DNA from 3 places in the Paraburkholderia sp. 2C genome. Region 1 is predicted to be linked to each of the others. Evidence: predicted binding sites of a transcription regulator. Region 1 holds the regulator's gene; each other region holds the start of a gene.
What was found. The regulator HrcA, encoded in region 1, represses chaperone genes, less so after heat shock. The targets are predictions, from matches to a motif close to TTAGCACTCNNNNNNNNNGAGTGCTAA.
Positions count from the first base shown of each region.

Region 2: the regulator HrcA is predicted to act here: its motif matches at 3,206-3,232, upstream of rpoH (RNA polymerase sigma factor RpoH).
Region 3: the regulator HrcA is predicted to act here: its motif matches at 5,497-5,523, upstream of groES (co-chaperone GroES).

Region 1 covers NZ_BAAILL010000049.1:361,002-368,034, reverse strand. Annotated here, with positions in the region: gene glnE (bifunctional [glutamate--ammonia ligase]-adenylyl-L-tyrosine phosphorylase/[glutamate--ammonia-ligase] adenylyltransferase) at 1-1,018, shown strand, start outside; gene recN (DNA repair protein RecN) at 1,118-2,809, opposite strand; gene ACYPXD_RS25930 (NAD kinase) at 2,944-3,852, opposite strand; gene hrcA (heat-inducible transcriptional repressor HrcA) at 4,164-5,198, shown strand; gene hemH (ferrochelatase) at 5,441-6,511, shown strand; gene ACYPXD_RS25915 (RNA-binding S4 domain-containing protein) at 6,610-7,017, shown strand; gene ACYPXD_RS25910 (hypothetical protein) at 6,989-7,033, opposite strand, start outside.
Region 2 covers NZ_BAAILL010000068.1:163,149-170,181, reverse strand. Annotated here, with positions in the region: gene ACYPXD_RS31680 (cytochrome ubiquinol oxidase subunit I) at 12-1,601, opposite strand; gene cydP (cytochrome oxidase putative small subunit CydP) at 1,591-1,857, opposite strand; gene rpoH (RNA polymerase sigma factor RpoH) at 2,212-3,147, opposite strand; gene ACYPXD_RS31665 (acyloxyacyl hydrolase) at 3,509-4,072, shown strand; gene ACYPXD_RS31660 (nuclear transport factor 2 family protein) at 4,116-4,499, shown strand; gene leuA (2-isopropylmalate synthase) at 4,728-6,419, opposite strand; gene ybiB (DNA-binding protein YbiB) at 6,982-7,033, opposite strand, start outside.
Region 3 covers NZ_BAAILL010000009.1:55,153-62,185, reverse strand. Annotated here, with positions in the region: gene ACYPXD_RS01270 (AI-2E family transporter) at 28-1,155, opposite strand; gene ACYPXD_RS01265 (hypothetical protein) at 1,682-1,972, opposite strand; gene ACYPXD_RS01260 (hypothetical protein) at 2,737-3,054, shown strand; gene ACYPXD_RS01255 (DUF1488 family protein) at 3,402-3,668, shown strand; partial or broken gene ACYPXD_RS01250 (PRC-barrel domain-containing protein) at 4,113-4,583, shown strand; gene groES (co-chaperone GroES) at 5,599-5,889, shown strand; gene groL (chaperonin GroEL) at 5,935-7,033, shown strand, end outside.

The sequences.
Region 1 (7,033 bases):
GTTCAAGCGCACATTGCGCCTGCGCCTCGCGGCGGCGGACGGCGTCGAGCATCAGATGGACCTGTTGCGGCATGCGCACCAGGCCGAGGTGTTCCGCATTCTGCTGATCGATCTGGCCGGCAAGCTCAGTGTCGAGCATGTGAGCGACCGTCTCTCCGAACTCGCCGACGCGGTGCTCGACGTCACCACCGAAGCGGTCTGGAATCAGCTTGCGAAGCGCCATCGCGATGTGCCGCGCTTTGCGATCATCGCGTACGGCAAGCTCGGCGGCAAAGAGCTCGGGTACGCATCGGACCTCGATCTGATCTTTTTGTACGACGATCCGGCCGAGGTGGCGCCCGATGTCTATGCGACCTTCACGCGCCGGCTGATCTCGTGGCTCACGACCGCGACCGGCGCCGGCACGCTATTCGACGTCGATCTGCGCTTGCGGCCGAACGGCGAATCAGGGCTGCTCGTGACGGATCTCGATGCATTTCGCCGCTATCAGCTGCGCGAAGGCGACGCGGCGAATACCGCGTGGGTCTGGGAGCATCAGGCGCTGACGCGCGCGCGCTATTGCGCCGGCGACACGCAGATCGGCGCGCGCTTCGAGGCGATTCGCGAACAGGTGCTGACGATGCCGCGCGAGGCAGCGCCCCTCATGAAGGAAATCGTCGAGATGCGCGAGCGCGTGGAGGCCGGGCATCCGAACCGCACGCCGCTGTTCGATCTGAAGCACGACCGCGGCGGGATGGTCGATATCGAGTTCACGGTTCAGTACTGGGTGCTGCTGCATGCGGCGCGCGATCCCGAGCTGATCCGCAATACCGGCAATATCGCGCTGCTGCGCGAGGTGTCGCGGTTTGGGCTCATGAGCGGCGACGAAGCGGAAACGGTCGGCGCGGCGTACCGGCGGTACCGGAAGCTGCAGCACCAGTTGCGGCTCGATGGGATGGAGAAGGCGCGGGTCGACCCGGTAACCGTGACGGCGGAGCGCGACGCGGTATTGCAGCTTTGGAAGCGGGTGTTCGGCTGACTCGCGATGCTCGGGGCACCGGGAAGCGGTAGTGAAGGGCTGAAGGGCAGGGGCGCCGTTGCATTGGGCGGCCCCCGCTGCTTCGTTAGCGGGTGAAGGTCATGCCGTCAGCATTTCCTTCGCGTGCTTGCGGGTTGTCGCGGTGATTTCGAGGCCGCCGAGCATCCGCGCGACCTCTTCGATCCGGCTCGCCTTGTCGAGCGGCGTGACGGTGCTGAGCGTTGCGCCCTTGCTACCCTTGCCGTTTTTGCCGTTCGTGCTCTTCGCGACCTGGAAATGATGGTCGCCGCGCGCGGCGACTTGCGGCAAGTGCGTCACGCACAATACCTGACGGTCGCGGCCCAACTGATGCAGCAGCCGCCCGACCACTTCCGCGACGCCACCGCCGATGCCGGTGTCGACTTCGTCGAAGATCAGCGTCGGGGTCGGGCTCGCCGTGCTCGCGATTACCGCGAGCGCGAGACTGATACGCGCGAGCTCGCCGCCCGATGCGACTTTGGCGAGCGGCCGCAGCGGCACGCCCGCATGGCCGGCCACGCGGAACTCGATCTGCTCGAGCCCATGCGCGCCGCCTTCCGGCAACGCGACAAGCGCCACTTCGAAGCTGCCGCCCGCCATCGACAGTTCCTGCATGCCGGTGGTCACCGCCGAGCCGAGTGCCTTCGCCGCTTTTCCGCGCGCCTTCGACAGCTGTTTCGCTTCGGCGAGGTAGGCGTCTCTCGCCTTGCTCTCGGCGGCGCGCAGGCTGTCGAGGTCGGCCGCGGCATCGAGCGCGTCGAGCTGCGCGCGGCGCGCCTGATGTTCTTCGGGCAACGATTCGGGCTGCAGCCGGAATTTGCGCGCCGCCGAATGCAATGCGTCGAGGCGTTTTTCGACTTCCGCGAGCCGGTCGGGATCGAGTTCGAGCCGCTGCGCATAGTGCGATAGCGAGTACGACGCTTCCTGCAACTGGATCTCGGCCGGTTCGAGCGCCGCGAGCGCGTCGTTGAGCGCAGGGTCGATTTCCGCGAGATCGCGCAGCTTCGAGATGATCGCGCCGAGCTGCGTGATCATCGCGTCGTCCGATTCGGACAGTGCGCCCAGCGCGCCCTGCACGCCGTCGATCAGGTTCGCGGAATGCGACAGACGCCGGTGTTCGCTATTCACCTCTTCCCATTCGCCGGGCTGCGGCGCGAGCTTGTCGAGTTCGGCGAGCTGCCAGGCGAGCCGTTCGCGTTCGAGCTGCAGTTCGCGGTCGCGCGACTGCGCGTGCTCGACCGCCTGCGCCGCGTCGCGCCAGCCGCGCCACGCGCGCGATACCGCGGCGGCCACATCGGCGAGCCCCGCATGCGTATCGAACAGCTCGCGCTGCGCGTCGGGGCGCATCAGCAATTGATGCGCATGCTGGCCGTGGATGTCGACGAGCATTTCGCCGAGCTCGCGCAACTGCGCGAGCGTCGCGACCGTGCCGTTGATGAACGCCCGCGAGCGGCCGTTTGCATCGATCACGCGGCGCAGCAGGACGGTGCCGTCCTGCGCTTCGCCGTCTTCGGGTTGCGCGGCGAGCGCCTGGTCGTCGAGCCACTGGTCGACGAGCGTGTGCGTGTCGAATTCCGCGGTGATGTCTGCGCGTGTTTCGCCGGCGCGCACGACGCTCGCGTCGCCGCGCGCGCCGAGCGCCAGTGCAAGCGCGTCGATCAGAATCGACTTGCCGGCGCCGGTTTCACCGGAGAAGACCGTAAAGCCGCTGTCGAATTCGAGGTCGAGCGCGGCGACGATGACGAAATCGCGAATCGAGAGGTGGCGAAGCATGGAGTCGGCTGGTTCGTGTGTCCGGCAGCGTGCGGGTTGGATAGGGGGATGATGCGGCGGGTGGGTCCGGTTCGTGCGGTCCGGCGGGTCTGCCATGTCCGGATTGTTCGCGGTTGTCCTCGATGCTTGCCGGATCAGTTGTCGTCTTCTTCATCGCTTTCGTGCGACGGGTATTCGTTCCAGTGCAGCTTCTTGCGCAGTGTGGCGTAGTAGCTGTAGCCGACCGGATGCAGGAACGGCACCGTATGGCGCGAGCGGCGCACCTCGATCGTATCGTTCAGTTCGAGCGACGTGAACGACTGCATGTCGAAATTCACATTGACGTCGCGGCCCGAGATGATCTGGATGCTCACATTCGAATGGTCCGGCAGCACGATCGGCCGGTTCGACAGCGCATGCGGCGCGATCGGCACGAGCACGATGCCATCGAGTTGCGGATGGAGGATCGGCCCGTTCGTCGAAAGCGCATAGGCGGTCGAGCCGGTCGGCGTGGCGACGATCAGTCCGTCCGAGCGCTGGTTGTACATGAAGCGGCCGTCCACCGACACGCGCAATTCCACCATGCCGGACACGCCGCTGCGGTTCACGACCACGTCGTTGAACGCGAGCGCGTGGTAGAGCGGTTCGCCGGCGCGCATGATGCGCGCCTCGAGCAGCGTGCGCTCCTCGCGCTCGAAGCTGCCGCCGAGCATCTGCACGACGATCGTCTGCATATCCGAGATCGGGATGTCGGTGATGAAGCCGAGGCGCCCGTGGTTGATGCCGATCAGCGGTGTCTTGTAGGGCGCGAGCTGGCGGCCGATGCCGAGCATCGTGCCATCGCCCCCTAGCACGACCGCGACATCGGCGCGCGCGCCGATCTCCGCGGGCCGCAGCGCCGGATAGCCAGTGACGCCGATCTCCTGTGCGATCTGCGCCTCGAATACGATATCGAACCCGCGCCTGGCGATGCAGGACGCGAGTTGCATCAGCGGCTCGCCGATGCCGGGCGTCTGGGGGCGCCCGACGAGCGCAACGGTCTTGAACTGGCTGGTAACTTGCATGCCGGCATTACACCATAGCTGCGGGCCGAAAAGAACCGTCGCCCCGCGTCGGAAGAACCGTCGTAGCGGGCCGAAGGAGCCGTCGATGCTGGCGCCGGCGCGGGTAAGCGCCGCTCTCTTGCGTATAGCCGATTATCGTTAGAATGGTGAAGCGCTGATGACAACGGCCGGCGCTTGCCCTCGTCAGCGCGCGAGCGAGGGCCTTCGCGGTGCGCTTCGCATGGCGCGGCGCCGCAATGTCTTGCGGGGTGCGTGCCGCAGGTACGCTTAACGCTCGCGGCGGCGTCGTCATTGAGCTAAAATTTTTCGCCATGTTAGATCCTCGCGCACAAACCCTCCTCAAAACGCTGATCGAGCGGTATATCGCCGAAGGTCAGCCGGTCGGCTCGCGCACGTTGTCGCGGTTTTCCGGGCTCGAGCTGAGCCCGGCCACCATCCGCAACGTGATGTCCGACCTCGAGGAGCTCGGTCTCGTGATCAGCCCGCACACGTCGGCTGGGCGCATTCCGACGCCGCGCGGTTACCGGCTTTTCGTCGACACGATGCTGACCGTCGAATCGGTCGCCGACGAAGAGGCTGTCACACGGGCTGTCAAGAAAACGCTGCAGCCCGACGTGCTGCAGACGGGCGAGCCGCAAAAAATCGTCGCGGCCGCGGCGAGCGTGCTGTCCAATCTGTCCCAGTTCGCCGGCGTCGTGCTGACGCCGCGGCGCAGCCATGTATTCAAGCAGATCGAATTCATGCGCTTGTCCGACAAGCGTATTCTGCTCATCATCGTGACGCCCGAAGGCGATGTGCAGAACCGGATGATGGCGACGCAGCGCGACTATTCGCCGGCCGAACTCATCGAAGCGTCGAACTACATCAACGCGCATTTCGCCGGCCTGTCGTTCGACGAAGTGCGCCGCCGGCTGCGCGAAGAGATCGACCAGCTGCGCGGCGACATGACGACGCTGATGCATGCCGCCGTTACCGCGAGCACCGACGAAACCGATACGGGCGAAACCGTATTGATTTCGGGCGAACGCAAACTGCTCGAAGTGGCCGATCTTTCGTCGGACATGGCGCGGCTGCGCAAGCTGTTCGATGTGTTCGACCAAAAGACGAGCCTCCTTCAATTGCTCGACGTATCGAGCCACGCGCAAGGCGTGCAGATTTTCATCGGCGGCGAATCGAATCTCGTGCCGATCGAGGAAATGAGCGTCGTGACCGCGCCGTACGAAGTGAACGGCACGATTGTCGGTACGCTCGGCGTAATCGGCCCGACACGCATGGCTTATAACCGCGTGATTCCGATTGTCGATATCACGGCGCGCCTGCTTTCGTTGACGCTAAGCCAGCAGTAGATGCCTCCCTGTGCGGCGTGCCGCACGTTTTCATGCATGTACCTGCCTTCATGATGCTGCGTTGTGCGGTGTTTGCCAATCTGCCGAATGGCCAGGTTTCGGCCGCGAACCGCGCCGCTATAATGGCCTTCACCTGATACGTTGCTGCCTTCGGTCGCATGGAGCGACTTGCGGTGGTCTCGAGCGGCCGTACACGGCGCGCTTCCTTTGCCTCATAGCCCTTTGCCTTTTGCCCGTAATCTATGCGCTTTGATCTCGAGCGGCCTCTGCAGTCCGCTGTCGCACACCGCGTCGCGGTCCTGCTGATCAATCTCGGTACGCCCGATGCACCGACGACGGGCGCTGTGCGGCGCTATCTCGCGCAATTTCTGTCGGATCCGCGCGTCGTCGAAATTCCCGCGGTGCTGTGGCAAGTCATTCTGCGCACGGCCATTCTGCCGTTTCGCAGCCCGGCGTCGGCGAAAAAGTACGCGGCGGTGTGGATGCCCGAAGGGTCGCCGCTCAGGGTCTACACCGAAAAGCAGGTGGAAGGCCTGCGCCAGTTGCTGCACGCGAACGACTACGCAGTGATCGTCGACTACGCGATGCGCTACGGCACGCCCGACATCCCGGCAATGCTGAACCAGCTGAAGCTGGCGGGCGCCGAGCGCGTGCTGCTGATGCCCATGTACCCGCAGTACTCGTCGTCCACCACCGCCACTGCGTTCGATGCGGCGTTCGGCGCGCTCAAGCGGATGCGCAATCAGCTCGAGATCCGCACCGTGCGTCACTATGCGGATCATCCCGCTTATATCGCTGCGCTCGCCGCGCAGGTGAATCACTACTGGCATGTGCACGGCCGCCCGGATTTTGCAGCCGGGGACAAGCTGGTATTGAGTTTTCATGGCGTGCCCAAACGTACGCTCGATCTCGGCGACCCCTATCACGAGCAGTGTCAGCAAACGGCGTCACTGCTTATGCATGCGCTGGAACTGACGCCGGTCGAGTGCCGTGTCACGTTTCAGTCCCGCTTCGGCAAGGCGGAATGGCTGCAGCCCTATACCGCGCCGACGGCCAAAGAACTCGGTGCGGCCGGTGTGCGTCGTATCGATGTGTTTTGCCCCGGCTTTACCGCCGACTGTCTCGAGACGATCGAGGAAATCGGCATGGAAGTGCGCGATGAGTTCGTGCACGCGGGCGGCAAGGAGTTTCACCGTATCGCCTGCCTGAATGCGTCGCCGGTCTGGATTGCCGCGCTTGGCGAAATCGTCGCGCAGCATCTGCAAGGGTGGCCGGTGCAGGAGAGTGCGCGGCAGGCAGCGGTGGCGTCGTAAGCGAAGTGTGCGGGCATGCCACCTGCGTCGGTTATCCGGTAACCCGGTTCGTGTGCCGCGGAAGGCCATGGCGCGCGAGGCGTTTGAATGACAGATAGATGAACTACAAGATTTCGACTGAACCCGACGCCCGGTTGCGCATCGATAAATGGTTGTGGGCGGCGCGTTTCTTCAAGACGCGGTCGCTTGCGGCAGATGCGGTCGAGAAGGGGCGGGTGCGCATTGGCGGTGCGAGCGTCAAACCCGCGAAGGACGTGCGGGTGGGCGACCTCGTCGCAATCGAAATCGAGCGGATTGTCTGGCAGGTGCAGGTGCTGGGCGTGTGCGATGTGCGAGGGCCCGCCTCGGTCGCGCAGACGCTTTATGCCGAAACGGACGAAGGCCGGACGAAGCGGCTGGCGGAACTCGAGCGGCGCAAGCACTTCCGGGAGCCGACAGCCACGCTGCACGGCCGGCCGACGAAACGCGACCGGCGCATTATCGACAAACTTTCAGGTGGGGATTGAACAGCGACTCCATCGT
Region 2 (7,033 bases), on a different contig from region 1:
ATGGCGCCGAATTACGCGGCCGTTTTCACGCCGACCGGCTGCTCGCCGGGCAACTCGTGGTGATAGCGCCCGGTATGCAACGACGACGGTCCGAGCCGCGCGTACTTGAACATCAGCATGATCTCGATGATGAAAAGCGCCGTGTAGAACACGATAAAGCCCGCGAGACTCAGATAGAGATCGCTCGGCGCAAGGCTCGATGCGGATAGCGAGGTCGGCAGAATGCCGGCGATCGTCCACGGCTGGCGGCCGACTTCGGCGACGATCCAGCCGAACTCCGCGGCCAGCCACGGCAGCGGGATCGCCCAGACGGCCCAGCGCAGAAACCAGCGGCGTTTCTCGAGCAGCAGCGAACGCTGCGCGCAGAACCAGAATGCGAGCACGAATGTCGCGAGAAACAGAATGCCGAGGCCGACCATCAGGCGGAACGAAAAGAAGACGGGCGCGACCGGCGGAATGGTCTTTTTCGCGGCCTGCTGGATCTGTTCGGGCGTGGCGTCGGTGACGTTCGGCGTGAACTGCTTGAGCAGCAGCCCGTAGCCGAGGTCGGCCTTGTGCGCATCGAACGCGGCGCGCGCTTCGTCGCTCGTGTCGCCTTGCTTGAGCCGCTGCAGTGCCTCGTACGCGAGCATGCCGTTGCGGATGCGCACTTCGTGGCGCGCCATCAGCTCTTTGAGGCCGACGACGGGCTCGTCGAGCGAACGCGTCGCGATAATGCCGAGCGCGTATGGAATGCGGATCGCGTAGTCGGTCCGCTCTTCCTTTTGATTCGGAATACCGATGATGGTGAAGGGCGCGGGCGCCGGCGAGGTTTCCCATTCGGATTCGATCGCCGCGAGCTTGACCTGCTGCACTTCGCCGGTGCGATAGCCGGATTCGTCGCCGAGCACGATCACGCAAAGCGTCGAGGCGAGACCGAAGCCCGCCGCGATCGCGAACGAACGCAACGCGAATTCGGTGTCGCGGCGCTTGAGCAGATACCACGACGACACGCCGAGCACGAACATCGACGCCGTCACATAACCGGCCGACACCGTATGTACGAATTTCACCTGCGCGACCGGATTGAACACGACGTCGAACAGATTCGCGAGTTCCATGCGCATCGTTTCGTAGTTGAATTCGGCGCCGACCGGATTGTTCATCCAGCCGTTGGCCACGAGAATCCACAGCGCCGACAGGTTCGAGCCGAGCGCGACGAGAAACGTGACGATCAGATGCTGGACGCGCGAAAGCCGGTTCCAGCCGAAGAAAAAGAGCCCGACGAACGTCGATTCGAGGAAGAACGCCATCAATCCTTCGACCGCAAGCGGCACGCCGAAAATATCGCCGACGTAATGCGAGTAGTACGACCAGTTCGTGCCGAACTGGAATTCGAGCGTGAGGCCGGTCGTGACGCCCATGGCAAAGTTGATGCCGAACAGCTTGCCCCAGAACTGGGTCATGTCCTTGTAGATCTGTTTGCCGGTCATCAGGTAGACCGATTCCATGATCACAAGAAGCCACGACAGCCCGAGCGTGAGCGGGACAAACAGAAAATGGTAGAGCGCCGTAACGGCGAACTGAAGACGCGAAAGATCGACGACTTCGCTAACGGGCATGGTGATCACCTTCGGACGGATTCGATGCGGGCACCGACAGCAGTGCCTGCGCGACTTGCTCGGGCGGCAGCGACATGTGCTGCGCCTGCGGATGGTTGAAAAATGCAAACTTGAGCGCGAACAGCAACACAAACTTGATTGCGAGCACGATCGCGATGTCGCGTGCGAAGGTCGGGCCGCGCGCCCAGCCTGCGATGCGCGTCCACGTCCATGATGCGGCGCGCAGTGAGTTCCTGAGATTCAGCGTTATGGTCATGATCGGTTGACAACGACGTCACCCGGCCGGCCGCGCGTCGGTGTGCGTAGCGTTTGCCGGATGCATAACGATTCTAGGAGCGCGTTTGCCGCTGCGCGTAGTGCGCCGTGCGGCATGAAGTCGCGAAGGCATCCTTACGATACAAGTATTGTGATCCGCATTGCGCCAGGTCAAGGAAACGCAACGCCGGCAATGTCGAAATCGGGGACGCGAGGCGAGCGGAAATAAAAAAGCCCTGCCGGTCTTTCGACGGCAGGGCTTTTTGAGTGTCGCGAACGAAAGTTCGGAAGAACCTTCGTCGGTGTGGGTGTTCGTGTGCCGGGACAGCGCCCGGCATTCATGCGTTATACGTGGTTATGCGTACTCAGCGAGCGCGCTGCGCATCTTCTTCATCGCACTTGCTTCGATCTGGCGAATACGTTCCGCCGACACGCCGAATTCATCCGCCAGTTCGTGCAGCGTCGAGCCGCCCGAGCCATCGTCTTCGACTTGCAGCCAGCGCGCCTCGATAATCCGGCGGCTGCGCGCGTCGAGCGACTCCAGCGCGGAGGCAATGCCGTCGCTATGCAGCTTGTCCCGCTGACGCTGCGCCAGCACCGCAGTCGGCTCGCTGTGCGAATCCGCGAGGTAGGCGATCGGCGCGAACGATTCTTCGCCGTCCTCGACCTGGCCTTCCAGCGCGATATCGCCGCCCGACAAGCGGGTTTCCATCTCGGCGACTTCCTCGCGCTTCACGTTCAGCTCTTTCGCGAGGCCTTCGATTTCGTCAGGCGTGAACGACTGCAAACCCTGCTTATGGCTGCGCAGGTTGAAGAACAGCTTGCGCTGCGCCTTTGTTGTGGCGACCTTCACCATGCGCCAGTTGCGCAGGATGTATTCGTGGATCTCGGCCTTGATCCAGTGCATGGCGTACGACACGAGACGTACGTTCTGCTCGGGATCGAAGCGTTTCACCGCCTTCATCAGACCGATGTTGCCTTCCTGAATCAGATCCGCGTGCGGCAGGCCGTAGCCGAGATAGTTGCGTGCGATCGACACCACCAGCCGCAGGTGCGACAGAACCAGCCGCCGGGCGGACTCGAGGTTGTTCTGCTCGCGGAATTCCGTCGCGAACTGCCGCTCTTCTGCCGGCGTCAGCATCGGAATCCGGTTCACGGCCTGGATGTAGGCGTCGATATTGCCCAGCTGCCCGGGCAGAAGCGAAGCGTGCGCGAGCGTCAGTGCACCTGCCGAGCCGGCCTTAGCCGACAACGGGCTGAGAGTATTCGGAAGGGTCATTGCGTTACTCACGTAGCGTACTCCTTTGGGTCAGACAAAACGCCGTTTTTAAGCGGCGCCACCATGGATGTTAGCACTCAAGTCTACCGAGTGCTAACACTTAGAGGCCCTAGGGTCATCCAAGTTCCCGCTTTTCCTATCGAAACCTAATTCTCAATAGTATTGTACCCTGCCTGCGAGAAACTCCCTAGCAGGTTAGGATTCATCCGCACTGCGGTTGTGGGCATGTAGGGCGCATGATGTTATGCAAAACGCAGAAGCCCGCGGCAGCCGTGGCGGCATTTCCACGGAACGATACGTGCTGCTGTCTCAAAAATAGTCGTTTTGCACTCAACTCAACTTAAGGTTCAACCTGCCAAATTCAGGGCGCAAGATGAACGAAAACAAAGAGTTTTGGCGTGATCTGGTACTAAAAGGTGTTTGCGCGGCAACTTTTCTCGGTCTTTCCGGGGTCGCGGCGGCTGATCAGTTCGGGTTTCAGGTAGCAGGCGGGTGGGCGGACCGCCACACCAGCAAGGTCGATCTTGGTTTCGTGTGGGACCCGAATCTCACCTGGTGGCAAATGGGCGACTGGCATTTCTCGCTGGTCGGCGAGGCGCACGCGGCGTGGTGGAACACCGGTGAAGGCAACGTGAACAGGAACCTCGGCGAATTCGGCGTCACGCCGGTCGTGCGGTTTATCAAGGGCAGCGGCTGGATTCGGCCGTACCTCGAAGCGGGTATCGGCGTTCGACTGCTTACTCATGCGCGGCAGTCGACCAACTTCACGATGAGCTCCTCGTTCCAGTTCGCGGATATGGTGGGGGTCGGCTTCGGACTCGGCGAGAAACAGCACTACCAGGTCGGATATCGCTTTCAGCACCTGTCCAACGCCAGTATCAAAGAGCCCAATCCTGGTATAAATTTCCAGCAAGTCTACGTGCAGTACAACTTCTGACGACCGCGGCCGCTTTCGGCTCCGTCGTGAAGGGGCGAATGCGATGGCCGCTAAAGTGATCGAGGCGATTCGCGGGCTCGAACGCGAACGCTTTCGCGCGATGGTTGACGGCAATGGGCCGCAGCTCGACGCGTTGTTGTCGGACAGCGTGATCTACGTCCACACGAACGGCAAACGCGAGACGAAGCAGCAGTTCATCGACGCGATCACTGCGGGCCGCCGCCGCTATCGCCAGATCGAGATCCAGTCGCAGGATGTGCTGCCGGTGGGGCGCGAGACCTGTGTCGTCACGGGGCGCGCCTTGATCGAGATGGAAGCGAACAACGGCGCGCTGCTCTTTCCGATTGCTTACACCGCGATTCAGGCGCAGGAAGAAGGGCAGTGGCGCCTGATTGCCTGGCAGGCGACGCGCTGCGCGCTCGAGTGACGACGCGCGGGTGCGCCCGTTGCGATTGCTGCGTTTCCCGGTCACGCTGTCACTGCTGTTCCGGCCGCGCCTTTTGAGCCGGCCGTTCACGCGAGGCAATCCGATCTGAACTGCCCGCGTCCTGCTTCCTCGGCGCACTGCCTGCCTGCTTCTCGCGTTTCTTTCGACTCCTTTCCCGCTCTTTCCCGCTCTTTCGCGCTCTTTCCCGCGTGGCGCCCGCAAGCGATGTCAGGCCGCGACCCTGATCGGCTCGGGCGACACCGACACCCATACGCCGGAGCGGTTGATGCCGCTGATCACCGCGTCGATGACCGCCGTCGCCTCGTCGGTGGCGATGCCGGCGCCGTGCCGCAGCGTGTCGTCTCCGACGCGGCAGCCGACGAAGACGGCGATACGGCCGTCGGTCGCGCGCACGATTTCGCAGGACGTGATGTCGATGCGCCGCCCTGCCGCCGACGCGATTTCACCCGCGATGTGTTGCGCGTAGGCGTCATGCGCGCCACTGCCGGCTCCCGGCCGGGCGGCCGCCGCTGCAGCCGCCGTGCCGACGCGGATCGCGCGGCCCTCCCAATGCACACTCTGCGCGTCGACACGCCGCGCGGGGCCCGCGACGTCAAAGTACTCGCGCGCAAACAATGCGCAGATCGCTTCCGCGCTGACTTCGGCGCCCGACTGATCCGCGACGGCCTGCACCGCGTGGCTGAATTCGATCTGCACGCGACGCGGCGGCGCGAAGCCCATGGCGCGCTCGAGCAGATAGGTGGCGCCGCCTTTGCCCGACTGGCTGTTGACGCGAATCACCGCGTCGTAGCTGCGCCCGACATCGGCCGGATCGATCGGCAGATACGGCACTTCCCACACCGCATCGGGCGCCTGCTGCGCGAGGCCCTTGCGGATCGCGTCCTGATGCGAGCCCGAGAACGCGGTGTGGACGAGGTCGCCTGCATACGGATGGCGCGGATGCACGGCAATCCGGTTGCAGCGCTCGACCACGCGTCGCACCGCGTCGATATCGGAGAAGTCGAGGCCCGGGTCGATGCCCTGCGTGTAGAGGTTCAGCGCGAGCGTGACGAGATCGACGTTGCCGGTGCGCTCGCCGTTGCCGAACAGGCAGCCTTCGATGCGATCGGCGCCCGCCATCAGCGCGAGTTCCGCGGCCGCGACCGCGGTGCCGCGATCGTTATGCGGATGCACCGAGAGCACGATGCTGTCGCGGTAGCCGAGATTGCGGTCCATCCATTCGATCTGGTCCGCGTAGACATTCGGCGTTGCCGCTTCGACGGTGGCCGGCAGATTCACGATCATCTTGTGATCGCGCGTCGGCCGCCACGTTTGCGCGACGGCGTCGCAGACTTCGCGCGCGAACGCGAGCTCGGTCATGCTGAACGTCTCCGGCGAGTACTGATAGGTCCAGTGCGTTTTCGGCCGCGCGTCGGCGTACTGGCGGATCAGTCGCGTGCCGTCGACGGCGAGCGCCTTCACCTGCTCCTTCGACTGGTTGAACACGATCTTGCGGAACGACGGGCAGATCGCGTTGTACAGATGCACGATCGCGCGCGGCGCGCCTGCGAGCGCTTCGAAGGTGCGGGCGATCAGGTCCTCGCGCGACTGCACGAGCACTTCGATCGTCACGTCGTCGGGAATGCGCGCCTCGTCGATCAGCTTGCGAATGAAATCGAAGTCGGTCTGCGATGCGGACGGAAATCCGACTTCGATTTCCTTGAAGCCGATCGCGACGAGCATCTCGAAGAATTCGAGCTTCTGCGCAATGCTCATCGGCTCGATCAGCGACTGGTTGCCGTCGCGCAGGTCGGTGCTCATCCAGATCGGCGCGTGCCCGATCGTACGGCTCGGCCATTTACGGCCGTTCAGGCGGACGGCGGGGAAGGGGCGGTATTTCTCGGCAGGGTTGCTCAACATGATGATGGCCTTGTTCGTTTAGTCGTATGCGGTGGGTTGCGGCGTCAGGCGGCTGGCCTGGCGCCACGGATGCACGATCCGCGCGTGCGCGGCTGAAGCCGGCGCTAGCGGCAGCAACGAACGGGCGCGGACGAACAAGGATGTCGGGAACGCAATGGCGATGGTGACGCCGGCCACGTTCGACAACAGAGCGCATGCGATGTGCATTTGACCCTCGCGACTCGTCCAAACGGTATTTGGGCGAGCACAGACGACTACAGGTTGTGAAGAACTACGGTTTGGGATGAAGCAGAAACAACGGGGAACGACAGGGAGGACCGCGGAAGCTTTTTAGACGGGAGTCTTAGGCAAACGCGGCGCTACGCCTTGCTTACGCTAGACGTAGCGATAGGGGCCGCGCTAGGCGACCGATGGTAATTCGGAGGGAGTTCAGGATTGAACACATTTGGGGAATGTAAGTCAGCGGGCGCCCGGATGTCAACTGACGATTCGGTGACAATGCAGCGGACCTGCAGCACGACAACTGCGGCAGGACAGCGGCGGGGCGCGCCGCGGCGGCGCCTCAAGCCGCTCGCTTTGCGATGCCTGCGATCACTTCGACCTGACGCGCGATC
Region 3 (7,033 bases), on a different contig from region 1:
GATCCGTCCGCATCTGCGATGCTTCGCTTATGGCTTCCGGATGCCCGTCTCCGCCAAGGCCTGCAAAGCGATGTCGGCTTTACCCTCCAATCGTTTCACACGTTCTGGAATTGTTCTCTCGTCGCTGCCCTCGACTACTGAAATGTCCCAGCAAGAGACGAAAAGAGCCGCTATGAGCGGACCGATCACGAACCCATTGATTCCAAAGACGGACACCCCTCCGAGAGTCGAGATCAGCACGACCCAATCCGGTAACCGGGTGTCTTTGCGCACGAGAACCGGGCGTAGTATGTTGTCGACCGCGCCCATGACCAGCGTACAAAAGATAGCGAGGACGATCGCCTTCCACAATGGGCCTGCGAGAAGGAAATAGACCGCAACGGGGACCCATACAAGCGCGGAGCCGATGGCCGGTAGCAGCGAGAGAAACGCCATCAGGGTACCCCAAAGCAGAGCGCCCTTGATACCCAGTACGAAAAAGGCCAGACCGCCGAGTAGTCCCTGTACAACAGCCACGGCGACATTGCCCTTGACAGTAGCCCTGACCACTGTGGCGAACCGGCTGATAAGCTTGCGCTTGTGTATCTCTTCCAGCGGCACCGCTTCGCGAATGCGCCGCGAAATCGCGATGCCATCGCGCAACAGGAAGAAGACCAGGTACAGCATGACGCCAAAACCAATCGCGAACCGTAGTGTGTTTTGCCCGATCACGACTGCCTGTGTTGCCATGAACTGACTGATTATTGCCGCCCCATCGGCCAACTTCGCCTGCACACCGGCAACGTCGCCCAGTCCGACGTCACCCAGCCACCGCTGTACGAAAGACGGAAGAGCGTGCATGGCCTTCTGGAAATACAGGCCGAAGTCCCATTGACCCGTCTTGATCTGGCTGTAGGCGAATGTCGCTTCCTGCGCCAGCGTACCCGCCAGTAGTCCCACCGGCAGAATGACGATGAACACGCACAATGCGAGCGTCGTCAGCGCCGCTGTATTCGGGCGATTGCCGAATTTTACTGTGAGTCTTCGCTGAAGCGGCTGGAAGAGAACGGCGAGGATTGTGCCCCAGAATATCGCACTGAAAAACGGTAGGAGAATCCAGACAAGTGCAAGCGACACCACGAACAGCAAAATATAGAAGCTCTTCAGATTACGCATATGGTTACCCGTGCGTTGGACGCCGACGTGTTATGCCTGCCATGCTCACCCGTTTTGTTGCCCGTAACGTACGGATGAGCCGCGGGCCAATATGCTGACGCATTGTTAAAGGCGCCCAGGTACGAAGATGCACGGGGGCGTTCGACGACGGGACGGCGAAAAGATGCAGGAGGAAACCATGCCGCTGATTAGCCCACTATGCACAATACGGAATTCGTCCGCCCAACCTCGCCGATTCGCATGCCGTAGACTCTGAAGTTAGTCAGTGTGCTGCAATAGATATCGTTGGCAGGCTATCGCTACTGTGGAGCGCAATGCTCGTTCCCGATACACTTCCTATGTGGACCACCGTTTGAACGCCAGCCATCAAGCAGTGTCATAGTTGATGAATCGGACTGTGTTGGTGCTTAAAGCGCAACCGGCATTCATTCGGCGATACAGAGGTCGTTATGGCGCCGAAGCCACTGGCAAAAAATTTCAGCCGTTCCTCTGCCCCGTGAACTGGGCAAGCGACCACGCCTACCGCCTACCGTCCCTCTGGCGCATCTGCTGCAGTGTCAACGCATTCTCTCTGCGTCCCGTCCTGTGCAACCTGAGCCTGCCAGAGCAACGCGCCCACACTGACAAGACCGTTCCAGTCGATGGCATTCATCGTAGTGTGCTCGCGCGCAAGAAACTCGGCCAGCCAATGCAAGGGATAAGTTGCAACTGGCTGGCTTGAGGATTCTTCGACAGTCATGCCAAACAGCTCGAGGATACCTTCCACATTGATGTACGGCTTGTTCATCTCGATCTCCTCGGGCTTGGCGGCATCCACTTAACCGTTCCGATGTCCATGCAGATCCCCGGCGAATAAACGAATGCATGCGCCCGGACATCGACACGAGATAAAGGATCAAGGAGGGAGAGAGAGAACGATGAATACCGCTGTCTGCCTGCGGTCGATGATGAGCAGCAATCGCTTCTTGAAAGCTTCTGTTACAGAAAGTACGCTGCGTCCCGCAAAGCGTCAAGCTATTTCGGTCGGCCATGTTCAATGGCCCGCGGGCCTCACTGGCTCGCGGGCGTGGGGCAATCCAACTTGCGTGCACTTGACCGCCATGCGAGCAAATCGCGACATACTTCAATCGCGCGCGGTAGATGTACGAGGTTGTTTTCGTCGATTGGTAAACTTATATCGAAAGGCTCTAAAGACAATATGGTGATGGACTCAATTAAAGATCGGCCCGCACCCAATTGCTGAGATAAGAGGATTTCGCGAATAGCTGGCGATATTAGACACTGTCTTGCCTCGCGACAGCGTCTACCTGGCGGCGGTACCGTGCATTCCGTTGGGTAATTCGCCCGGAGGTTGTCCGGCGACATCAAGCTTCACGTATACATCGCTTCGCGTAATGCCTCTCCTCGCGGCACCACAACCATCGATGACATGCTGATGCGCCACGACGCCGCAGTACGTTCAACGTTCACTGGTCGTACCGTAGGCAGAGATCGAAGCGTTGGTTGACGCACGAAACGATAATTCGCGCTTCCTGCCTACATTAGGACTACACTGAAATGGGTAATCTTAGGAGCAGTGTCATGATCGAAGCCACCCCCCAATCCACCTTTCGTGGTCTTCCACTGACTCTCGAGCAGGACGCGGAACTGAGGCATTACATAAAGAGGAAAAGACAGTACGGCGAGCCATGGGGCACGCCCGAGTTGGAAGCCATGCTTGATGACATGCTGGAGCCTCCAGGAGTCGACGACGTGGAAGCGGGTGCTGCTATCAATGTGACCAGGTCAGCCAGAGAACGCGCGACAGCTTCTGTCGACGAGGCAATGGAACCCATTGAGGCAAGCGAGGAGCGGAACGCGGCCATGGAAGCCGAAGGAATGAAAGGGCCGAGAAGGTAGATCCTCGAGTCGAATCATTGCGGCGCGCTCGGTATTCTCAGGAAACACCTCGTCACCGAGCATGAAAACGTATCAATCTGATCTGATCAAAGTGCTTGTCGACGTCATGGAAGCGACGTGGCGTGCCGACGGTCGGGCACGAATGTATAAATGGAACTCGAATGCCGAAGCGAACCAGAGTGTACCCAACCTCGCCGGTCGCGCAGAGCGACTACGTCACCGAGCAGAAGGAGCGTGTCTCTGCACGAGGAAAGGCGGAAAGCGAGCGCGCGCGGAAGCGGCTCGACATGGAGGCCCGTGTCAATGTCGACGCGAGCAAGTGGCGATATATCTGTCTTGGTGATTAGATGGAAAAAGCCAGCTTGGTGCTCAATTTTCCTAATCCCAGTCGCATCTACGACGCGTCCAGACGATGTGTGTGCTTCTGGGGCTACGACAATGCTCGCGAAATTGCCTTTCTCGTCGACGATACGTTGCTGACAAAACTGAATCCCGACATGGATTCTGACGAGTCCTCGTTGCTCGCAACCTTCGACCGCTACCGCGACCGAATTCTGGGACTTGCCAGAACCGTTTATAAGGGTGGGCCCCGGAACAGATACACAATCTCATGAATGAGAGGAGTGTGCTGCCAACGAGCGCGGCATAACATGTTGTCGCACAGGGCCTGCTGTTGCCGGCCTGCATGGGCCAGGTCATGCAGCATTGCTGATTTTACCAGACGCTGCAACCTCCAACTTCGAATGCTGGTGCGCGGCATGTGCGGCCCTCTGCAGATGATTCAAGCCTCTGCATTGTATTTTGCAATACTAAATGAGTAAATAAGATAAAAATCTCGCCAACCGACGCCTGGTGCATAACGGGGGCGCACCACTTAACGACACAGCCGAATTTCACCGGATCAGAGGGGGCTTGGGCATCAACGCAATACCTTCGGATGTCAATCTGGTGGATGTTCCTGCTGATGAACTGGATAGGTTGCGCGCGATTGACCGGTCGTAGCGACAGCGCTTCGGGCACGGGGGGCGGGTTAAAGCATTCCTCAACAGGAGTAAATCATGAGCACACTTGACCCCAGGAGCAACCAGGCTGGCACCGGTGCCAAAATCGTCGGGAGCGGAGTCGGCGAAGGGCCCGGACCGGAAGTGATGGCGGAGGACACGCTTGAAGGAAACAGCGTGGTAAAGTCGGACGGGGAGCACGTTGGCAAGGTTGCAAACATCATGCTGGACGTGCGCAGCGGACGCGTTGCGTATGCGGTGCTGTCAGAAGGCGGATATCTCTGTATGGGAACGACGCTGCACGCGATTCCATGGAACGCGCTAACGTTGGATACCGACCAGAAATGTTTCCGTGTCGATACTACCGCGCAGGCACTCAAGGAGGAGGTTGGGTTCGATAAGGACCATTGACCCTCTATGGCTGATGCCGCCTGGGGTACTAGGGTGCATGATTATTACGGTCGTGCACCATACTGGGTTGCTACACGCGACGTCGTAGAAGGGCGCGCAAGCGCCGCCGACCTCTGACTTGTAGAGCACGCCGGCGGCGGCGTTCGGTGAATCGACATGCTCTCTCGCAGCGTTCTAACCGCCCCTCTCGCACTGCCGCGTGCGTCCGTTATCGGCGTGGCGGTGACGTCTATACCTGTCACAGCAGCCGTTGCCCTGGATAGGCCAGACGTACCGCATATGGCCGCGATGTCAACCGTCCTCCTCGTCGACGACTCGGAGAATCCGTGCCTGAAAATGGACCGGGCCGAGTTATGTAGTCGTGTGCGCTGGCCCAGCCGGTGTTCGTTGACCGCCCATTGTGATGCTGTCAGCCGAGCCGGAGCCGGAACAGTGGCAGTCCGTTGATGGTCTGCTTTCACAAACGGGCGGATCTCAATCTGCCCATGGATTGCCTCGATGCGTTCATTGCCCGGCGCCTGCCGGCTGTATCAAGCCTGCGGCAATTGATGGGAGAGGCTTGGCACTGAGCTTGAACAGGTCTTCGATGAGATTTCCCCGGGACTTTGACAATGCAAACGAGTCGCGACAGTCCAAGGCAGCTCACTGCCCCAAACAACTGCCAATCCGGTTGCACGAAGTGGCCATGGGCGAAGAGATCTGCGAATGACAGCGCGTGGCTCTCCAATGCCCCGAAGGACAATGCTTCGCGACGAAGTCGATGCATGTAGTCGGCACGCGGGTTTTCCCTTGTAAACCATTCCTTGCGCGCTGCGAGTCCGGCGTGACTCGGAGAACGTGCAACGACAATGCTAGCTGCGGGCGGCATGCCATAGCTCAGCGCTGGTCATGAAGTTGTTGTTTTGTCGAGGGTTTTTGAAATCGGGTAGGCGTTTGGGACGTCGTGGAAGTTCAAACTTGAGTGAATCTCGACAGACACCCGGTTAAACGTCATGTCGCTTCTTGAATTTGTCACTGCCCCTCCATATAATTAGCACTCGTCGCACCCGAGTGCTAACAATTTCTCCGGCCGGGCTCTCCGGCCGGGTTTGTCCTCAGCGTTCTTCAGTCTCAACCCAAGAGAGGAGTATGTATGAACCTTCGTCCTTTGCATGATCGCGTGATCGTCAAGCGTCTTGACCAGGAAACCAAGACCGCTTCGGGCATCGTGATCCCCGACGCCGCAGCGGAAAAGCCGGATCAAGGCGAAATTCTGGCAGTTGGCCCGGGCAAGCGTGACGACAAGGGCGGCCTGATCCAGCTCGACGTGAAGGTGGGCGATCGCGTCCTGTTCGGCAAGTACGCTGGCCAGACCGTCAAGGTCGACGGCCAGGAACTGCTGGTGATGCGCGAAGAAGACATCATGGCTGTGGTGAACAAGTAAGTTCAACGTCCCCAGTTCATTCAAAAGCATTCAAGGAGTTAGAAGATGGCAGCTAAAGACGTCGTATTCGGCGATTCCGCCCGCGCGAAGATGGTCGAGGGCGTGAACATTCTCGCCAACGCAGTGAAGGTTACGCTGGGTCCGAAGGGCCGCAATGTCGTGCTCGAGCGTAGCTTCGGCGGCCCGACGGTCACCAAGGACGGTGTGTCGGTCGCGAAGGAAATCGAGCTGAAAGACAAGCTCCAGAACATGGGCGCGCAAATGGTCAAGGAAGTCGCTTCCAAGACCAGCGACAACGCCGGCGACGGTACCACCACGGCTACCGTGCTCGCACAATCGATCGTCCGCGAAGGCATGAAATACGTCGCATCGGGCATGAACCCGATGGACCTGAAGCGCGGTATCGACCGGGCTGTGGCCGCAGCCATCGAAGAGCTGCGCAAGATCAGCAAGCCGTGCACGACGAACAAGGAAATTGCGCAAGTCGGCGCGATCTCGGCGAACAGCGATTCGTCGATCGGCGATCGTATCGCTGAAGCGATGGACAAGGTCGGCAAGGAAGGCGTGATCACCGTCGAAGACGGCAAGTCGCTGCAAGACGAACTCGACGTCGTCGAAGGCATGCAGTTCGACCGCGGCTACCTGTCGCCGTACTTCATCAACAACCCGGACAAGCAAGTCGCCGTCCTCGAGAACCCGTTCGTGCTGCTGCACGACAAGAAGGTGTCGAACATCCGCGATCTGCTGCCGGTGCTCGAGCAAGTCGCGAAGGCTGGCCGTCCGCTGCTGATCATCGCTGAAGACGTCGAAGGCGAAGCGCTCGCCACGCTCGTCGTCAACAACATCCGCGGCATTCTGAAGACCGTTGCCGTCAAGGCGCCGGGCTTCGGCGACCGTCGCAAGGCCATGCTCGAAGACATCGCGATCCTGACCGGCGGCCAGGTAATCGCGGAAGAAACTGGCCTGTCGCTCGAGAAGGCTACGCTGGCCGAACTGGGCCAGGCGAAGCGTATTGAAGTGGGCAAGGAAAACACGACGATCATCGACGGCGCAGGCGAAGCAGCCAGCATCGAAGCGCGCGTGAAGCAGGTGCGCACGCAGATCGAAGAAGCGACGTCGGACTACGACCGTGAAAAGCTGCAGG